Regions from separate parts of the Erwinia pyrifoliae DSM 12163 genome, predicted to be linked through region 2. Evidence: predicted binding sites of a transcription regulator. Region 2 holds the regulator's gene; the other holds the start of a gene.
What was found. The regulator CRP, encoded in region 2, controls carbon source genes, mostly activating them, when cyclic AMP is high. The targets are predictions, from matches to a motif close to ATGTGANNNNNNTCACAT.
Positions count from the first base shown of each region.

Region 1 (4,024 bases), 1.4 Mb from region 2:
TCGCTTCACGCTGGACGGGATGCCGGGCAAACAGATGGCGATAGATGCCGATCTCAACGCCGGACTGATTGGCGAAGAGGAAGCCAAGCGCCGCCGCCAGGAAGTCACGCAGGAAGCCGATTTCTACGGTTCGATGGACGGTGCCAGTAAGTTTGTGCGCGGTGACGCGATTGCCGGGCTGATGATCATGGTGATCAACGTGCTGGGCGGTCTGATGATTGGTATTATGCAGCATGATATGTCGGCGGGAATGGCGGCAGAAACCTATACGCTGCTGACCATCGGCGACGGCCTGGTCGCGCAGATCCCGGGGCTGGTGATCTCTACCGCTGCCGGCGTGGTGGTCACGCGTGTGGTCAACGAGCAGGATGTTGGCGAGCAGATGATCGGCCAGCTGTTCAGCTCGCCACGCGTTATCTTGCTGGCAGCGGGGGTGATCGGCCTGCTCGGTCTGATCCCCGGCATGCCAAACATGGTGTTTTTACTGTTTACCGCCGTGCTGCTGGGCATCGCCTGGTGGCTGCGCGGCCGTGAAGGCCAGACAGGCGCACGTCCCGGAAGCCCGACGGAATTAGCGGAAGATAAAGCGCGGGCCGAAGCCGAAGCGGCACAGGTCAATGAAGCCACCTGGTCTGACGTGCAGATGGAGGACGTGCTCGGGCTGGAGGTCGGCTACCGGCTGATCCCGATGGTCGATCAGGAACAGCAGGGCCAGCTGTTGACGCGCGTGCGCGGTATCCGTAAAAAGTTTGCCCAGCAGATGGGCTTTCTGCCGCCGCCGGTGCATATTCGCGATAACCTCGATCTCTCTCCCACCTCCTACAGCATCTTGCTCAAAGGCGTTGAGATCGGTCGCGGCGAAGTGATACCGGAACGCTTTATGGCGATCAACCCGGGCTGTGCGGAAGGTGACGTACCGGGCACGGCCTGCGTGGAACCGACATTTGGCTTACCCGCTCTGTGGATCGATGAAGTGCAGCGCGAGCTGGCACAAACTTTGGGCTATACCGTGGTCGATCCCAGTTCGGTGGTCGCCACCCATCTGAATCATCTGATCAGCATCCATACCGAAGAGCTGTTTGGCCGCCAGGAAGCGCAACAGCTGCTTGACCAGCTGACCAAACAGTCACCTAAGCTGGTCGAAGACCTGATACCTGGCGTGATCTCGCTGACCACGCTGCATAAGGTGCTGCAAAACCTGCTGGCCGAACGTATTGCCATCCGCGACATGCGCACCATCATCGACACGCTGGCCGAATTTGCCAGCGCGCAGAGTGATGCCGATGAATTAACCGCCCGCGTGCGCGTGCGCCTGGCGCGCTCAATCACCCATCAGTGGTTTACCGCTGATGACGACATTCAGGTGATTGGGCTGGATCTGTCACTGGAACAACTGCTGGTGCAGGCCACACAAAGCGGCAGCGCCATTGAGCCGGGTATTGCGGAAAACCTGATGAAGCAGACCGGACTGGCTCTGCAACATCAGGAAGGCATTGGAGCCCCGCCGGTGCTGCTGGTTAACCCCTCTCTGCGCCTGATGCTGTCACGCTATTTGCGGCGCATCTTCCCGCAGCTGGTGGTGCTGTCAAGTCAGGAGATAAACAGCCAGCGTAATGTGCGCATGACCTGGATGATAGGCGGCCAGTCGTGAAAAGCGTGCTGCCTGCCCTGCTGCTGATCCTGCCGCTTGCCGTGCACGCCAGCCACAGCGGTTCCTGGAGCCGTCAGAGCTTCGGCGGCGTGATTGCTCGCGGTCAGCAGGAAATCACCAGTCGCCAGCTACAGCCTGGCGGGCCGCTTCCCACATCGGCCGTGGTCGCACGGGTAGCATGGCGCATTACCCCCGACAGCGCTCCACCGCCTGGCCTGAAAATAACGTTATGCAGCCGGGGGCGCTGTATGGCGTTGCCCGCGCTGTCCGGTGAGCAGGCGTTGCCGTCGTCATTTCCCGCCGACGGCCCTTTCCGCTTTGTCTATACCACGGTGACGCGGGGACCACTGGATCCGGTACTCACCATCCTCAATAATCATCTGACCGTCAACTACCGCACCAGCGCGCGATAGCAGTAACGGGCCAAGTCGGCGCGCCCATCGCGACGGCGGCTGGCTGTCAGTCAGCAATCCAGGCCTTTATTTTATAAGAAAACCTTATTATTTAGCGCGTTCGGTGCGCAACCAGATCGATAGGGTCAGTAACTAAAGCGGCGCGATTTGCCCATTCATGACCAGGCAACCGTTTACCCTGAGAAAAAATCTTCTCAATAGCACCATAGCGATAAAGTTCACTCTGCATGGTTTTTTTGTGATTAAAGTCACACTTTAACTAAATTGAAATGAAACAGACTTTGACAAGCGCGAGTGATACCTATTTGCTAGAGCGCTGATAGCGGCACACTGCCGCAGCATTTAAGCGGGTGTTTTCGCCACAGCTGTAACCACCCATTTTCGCCTGTAGAAGCGGCAACCCGACCTGAACGATAGCTGCCAGACAGGTCACTGAGCATGTGAAAAGCACGAATGAAATATAAAATAATGATCGCCGGAGCGCTGGCCGCGCTCTCTTATACGCAATCCTCAGCCGCTGAAACCGGTAACGCCGAATACGTTTCAGACTGGTGGCATCAGAGCGTTAACGTGGTGGGCAGCTATCACACCCGCTTCGGACCCAAGCTGAGTAACGATGTGTATCTTGAATACGAAGCCTTTGCGCATAAAGACTGGTTTGATTTTTACGGCTATATCGATGTGCCGAAATTCTTTGGCACCGGCAACGGTAATGACACAGGCGCGTGGGATGACGGTTCCCCGTTCTTTATGGAGATCGAACCACGCTTCTCTATCGATAAACTGACCGGCACCCAGCTGGGCTTTGGCCCGTTCAAAGAGTGGTATTTCGCCAACAACTACGTCTACGATATGGGCGATAATAAAGCCAACCGCCAAAATACCTGGTATATGGGGCTGGGCACCGACATCGATACCCATTCTGACATTGGCCTGTCGCTGAACCTGTATGCGAAATATCAGTGGGAAAACTACGGCGCAACTAACGAGGACAGCTGGGACGGCTACCGCTTCAAAGTGAAATACCTTGTGCCGCTCACCACCCTGTGGGGCGGTAATCTGAGCTATATTGGCTTCACCAACTTTGACTGGGGTTCCAACCTTGGCGATAACGCCCGGCCGGCACGCACCAGCAATGCCATCGCCTCCAGTCATATTCTTTCTCTCGGCTACGACCACTGGCACTACTCGTTTGTTGCGCGTTACTTCCACAACGGCGGACAGTGGAACGACGGCGTGGTACAGAACTTCGGCGGCGGGGATTTCACCGTGAAATCCACCGGCTTCGGCTACTACCTGGTGGTTGGCTATAACTTCTGATCGCCGGCAAGGCGCACGATAAAGACGCCAACAGCTCAACGCGCCGTCCGGCGCGTTTTTTTGCTGCCGGCAAAACACTATACTTGGCGGGCAATACAGCATCTGCAAACAGGAAGAGTTATGTGTGCCAAATTTGTTGACCACGACGTTACACTGCGCCCGCTGGAACGGGAAGATCTGCGGTTTGTCCACCAGCTGGATAATAACGCCAGCGTGATGCGCTACTGGTTTGAAGAACCCTATGAAGCTTTTGTGGAGCTGTCAGATCTCTATGACAAGCACATTCACGACCAAAGCGAGCGGCGTTTTGTGGTGGAGCATGCCGGCAGCAATGCGGGGCTGGTAGAACTGGTGGAAATTAATCATATTCACCGCCGGGCGGAGTTTCAGATTATCATCGCCCCCAGTCATCAGGGCAAAGGACTGGCCAGTCAGGCGGTCAAGATGGCAATGGATTATGGCTTCTCGGTACTGAATCTCTACAAGCTTTACCTGATTGTCGATAAAGAGAACGAAAAGGCGATTCACATCTATCGCAAGCTGGGCTTTGAGGTGGAAGGCGAGTTAATCCACGAGTTCTTTATTAACGGTGAATACCGTAACACCATCCGTATGTGCATCTTCCAGCCACAGTTTCTGG
Region 1 is NC_017390.1:1,068,668-1,072,691, reverse strand. Features, by position in the region: gene flhA (flagellar biosynthesis protein FlhA) at 1-1,651, shown strand, start outside; gene EPYR_RS04755 (flagellar protein FlhE) at 1,648-2,064, shown strand; gene EPYR_RS04750 (nucleoside-specific channel-forming protein Tsx) at 2,518-3,384, shown strand; gene speG (spermidine N1-acetyltransferase) at 3,505-4,024, shown strand, end outside.
Region 1: the regulator CRP is predicted to act here: its motif matches at 2,301-2,318, upstream of EPYR_RS04750 (nucleoside-specific channel-forming protein Tsx).

Region 2 (4,024 bases):
TTGAAGGAAAGAAAATCGGCTGACGTTCTTTCCTTTCACCGCTAAGCGAAGGGGCTGGATCAGGCCAGTGCGATAACTTCATAACTGTGACTTATCTTCACCCCCTTGCCCAACATGATCGCCACCGAGCAGTATTTTTCCGCAGAGAGATCGACCGCACGCGCTACCGCGTTATCCGCCAGCGCGGTTCCGCTGACCATAAAGTGCAGGTTGATGTGGGTGAAGATACGCGGTGCCTCTTCGCGGCGTTCTGAGGTCAGTTTTACTTCGCAGTCAGCCACGCTGTGGCGGCCCTTTTGCAAAATCGAAACCACGTCTATGGCGCTGCAGCCGCCGACGGCCATCAGCACCATTTCCATCGGGCTTGGTGCTTTATCGCCCGAATTACCATCCATCAGCACCTGATGGCCGGATGAGGATTCTCCCAAAAACGTCATCCCTTCAACCCATTTAACCCGTGCCTGCATAACAACATCCTCCAATTCATTTAGTTACAGCAGAGTACGCCGCAGTCACTTAAACGGCAACGCTCTCTTTTTCTGACTATGCTGAAGCGAGACAACAGAAGACAGCCATCCCAAGCTGTGCTACAAACGAGGCTGTAAATTTCATCTGCATCATGATGTTGGTGAAAACGAAACGACAGCATACGGCTTGCCCCGGAGCGACCCGTGTCTTTTCCTATCGGAACGCTTGACTATGTCAACGCCTGGCAGGGATTCAGCCCCCCGTATATCCCCAATATTTACGTGCGGCAGCAAGGGGATCGTGGCACTTGCTGCGTGGTAAACCGGATGTATTCAGGCCAGATGACAACAGAGGATAACAGCGAATGGTTCTCGGCAAACCGCAAACAGACCCTACTCTCGAATGGTTCCTGTCCCATTGCCATATTCACAAATATCCATCCAAAAGCACGCTGATCCATCAGGGTGAGAAGGCGGAAACCCTTTACTACATCGTTAAAGGTTCAGTAGCGGTATTAATCAAGGATGAAGAAGGGAAAGAGATGATCCTCTCTTATCTCAACCAGGGGGATTTTATCGGCGAGCTGGGCCTCTTTGAAGAGGGCCAGGAACGCAGTGCCTGGGTACGTGCCAAAGTAGCCTGTGAAGTGGCTGAAATCTCTTACAAAAAATTCCGTCAGCTGATCCAGGTCAATCCTGACATCCTGATGCGCCTGTCTTCGCAGATGGCGCGTCGCCTGCAGGTCACCTCGGAAAAAGTGGGTAATTTAGCTTTCCTTGATGTGACCGGACGCATTGCCCAGACGCTGCTGAACCTGGCAAAACAGCCCGATGCAATGACGCACCCGGACGGGATGCAGATCAAAATCACCCGTCAGGAGATCGGCCAGATTGTTGGCTGCTCGCGCGAAACGGTCGGTCGTATACTGAAAATGCTGGAAGATCAAAACCTGATCTCCGCACACGGTAAAACCATCGTCGTTTACGGCACGCGTTAATCGCCCCTGAACCCACGGCGCGCCAGCCTCTGTCGCGCCTTTTTCTATTTGGTGCGGCTGATGTGGCGCAGAATCATTTATCAACCTGAAGTTAACTACGCACTGCGGCAAACGCTGGTGCTGTGTTTGCCGGTTGCACTTGGCTGGCTGCTGGGAGATTTACAGAAAGGTCTGCTGTTCTCACTGGTTCCCGCCTGCTGCAACAATGCCGGGCTGGATACGCCGCATAAACACTTCTTTAAACGCCTGATGGTGGGCGGAGGCCTGTTCGCCGGCAGCAGTTTTATTATCCAGTATGCCGGCGCCCAGGGGATCCCGCTGCCGCTGATCCTGCTGCTGATGGCGATGCTGCTGGGGGTTACCGGCGAGATCGGCCCGCTGCATGCCCGCCTGATGCCCGCCTCGCTGATTGCCGCCATCTTCACCCTTAGCCTCGCGGGGAAAGTGCCGATGTGGCAGCCTCCGTTACTGTATATCCTGGGCACCATCTGGTACGGCGTATTTAACTGGTTCTGGTTCTGGCTGTGGAAAGAGCAGCCGATGCGCGAAACGCTCAGCCTGCTATATCGCGAGCTGGCTGACTACTGCGAGGCAAAGTATCGCCATTTAAATCAGTTGAACGATCCCTCAACCGCCATGCCGCCGCTGTTTGCCCGCCAGCAAAAGGCCGTCGACCTCATCACTACCTGTTACCAGCAAATTCATATGCTGGCAGCCAACCGCAACCAGCACTACCAGCCTTTGACGCGCGCTTTCCAGGTGGCGCTTGACCTGCAGGAGCACATCGCCGTCAGCCTGCATCAGCCGGAAGACGTGCAAAAACTGGTGCGCCTGAGCCACGCCGAGGCGGTGATCCGCTGGAATGCGCAGCGTATCGCCGCCCGTCTGCGCGAGCTGGCTGACGATATCCTGTATCACCGCTTCCCCAAACGTTTTGAGATGGAGCAGCCGCTGGAAGCGCTGGAGAAGGTAGTCCATCAGCATCCGGATAATCCGGTCGGTCATTTTTGCTACTACCATTTCAGCCGTATTGCGCGCGTGCTGCGCACTCAACGCCCGCTTTACCGCCGCGATTTGATGGCCGACCGTCAGCGCCGCCTGCCGCTGCTGCCGGCGCTGAAAAGCTACCTTTCGCTTAAATCTACCGCTTTGCGCACCGCCGCACGCTATGCGGTGATGTTGACCTTTGCCAGTACGCTGGCGCTGTTTTTGGCTATGCCGAAGCCGTACTGGATACTGATGACCATGATGTTTGTCAGCCTGAACGGCTACAGTGCCACCCGGGTGCGCATCCAGCACCGGGCGCTCGGCACCCTGGCCGGGCTGGCGGTTGCCGCACTGGCCCTGCGCCTGCATGCTCCTGAGTCAATGACATTACTGGTGATGCTGGCCATCACCCTGGTCAGTTACCTGATTTTACGCAAGTTCTACGGTTGGGCGACGGTGGGCTTTACGGTAACGGCGGTTTATTCTCTCCAGCTTTTGTCGCTGAACGGGGAGAGCTTCTTATTGCCGCGCCTGCTCGATACGTTGATGGGCTGCCTGATTGCCTTTGGCGGCAACATCTGGCTGTGGCCGCAGTGGCAGAGCGGGCTGCTGCGCCAGAACGCAAACGATGCGCTGGAGGCCTTTCAGGAAGCGTTGCAGATGTTGTTAGGCAATGAACAGGATGTCAGCAAGCTGGCGAACCAGCGTATTAAAGTCAATCAGGCGCATAACGCGCTGTATAACTCCCTGAATCAGGCGATGCAGGAGCCTGGCTTCAATTCCCGCTATTTGGCCGATATGAAACTGTGGGTTACCCACAGCCAGCTGATCGTTGAACATATTAATGCGATGACGATTATGGCGCGGGAACATACCATGCTCACCGCCTCGCTGGCGGAGCGCTATCTTCAGTCCTGCGAGATAGCCCTGCAACGTTGCCAGCAGCGGCTGGAATATGACGGGCCGGGTTCAAAAAGCAATGTGCTGGAGGCACCGGACAATTTCCAGCATGGCCCGGTGACCCTGCTGGAAGGTCACATCGAGCGTATTCTCGACCACCTTAACACCATGCACACCATTTCATCACTGGCCTGGAGCCAGCGCCCACATCATGGCCACTGGCTGTCACGTCGCTTGGGGAAATCGTCATAGCGGCAACCCGAATAAGCGGTCGCCGCACGGTTAGCGCACCGTCGCTCAGCCCAGTACTTTATCAACGGCCGCAGCAAAGCGCACCATGCCTTCGGCGATATCGGCAGGCTCTATCACCAGCGATGGCGCGAAGCGCATCACGCCGCTACCGGCTACCAGCACCATCACCCCTTCGGCCGCCGCCACGTTAAGGATTTCGCGGGCTTTATCAGCGTACTGTGGCTTCAGCGCTGCGCCAATCAGCAGCCCTTTGCCACGGATATCGCTGAACAGATCGCGCTTAGCATTTAGCGCCTGTAGCGCATCAACAAACAGCTGCCGCCGCGCGGCCACGCCGTCGAGCACTTCCGGCGTATTGATGATGTCCAGCGCCGCTTCAGCCACCGCACAGGCCAGCGGGTTGCCGCCGTAGGTGGTGCC
Region 2 is NC_017390.1:3,703,464-3,707,487, forward strand. Features, by position in the region: gene EPYR_RS16910 (phosphoribulokinase) at 1-23, shown strand, start outside; gene EPYR_RS16915 (OsmC family protein) at 60-467, opposite strand; gene crp (cAMP-activated global transcriptional regulator CRP) at 833-1,465, shown strand; gene EPYR_RS16925 (YccS/YhfK family putative transporter) at 1,526-3,604, shown strand; gene argD (bifunctional acetylornithine/succinyldiaminopimelate transaminase) at 3,650-4,024, opposite strand, start outside.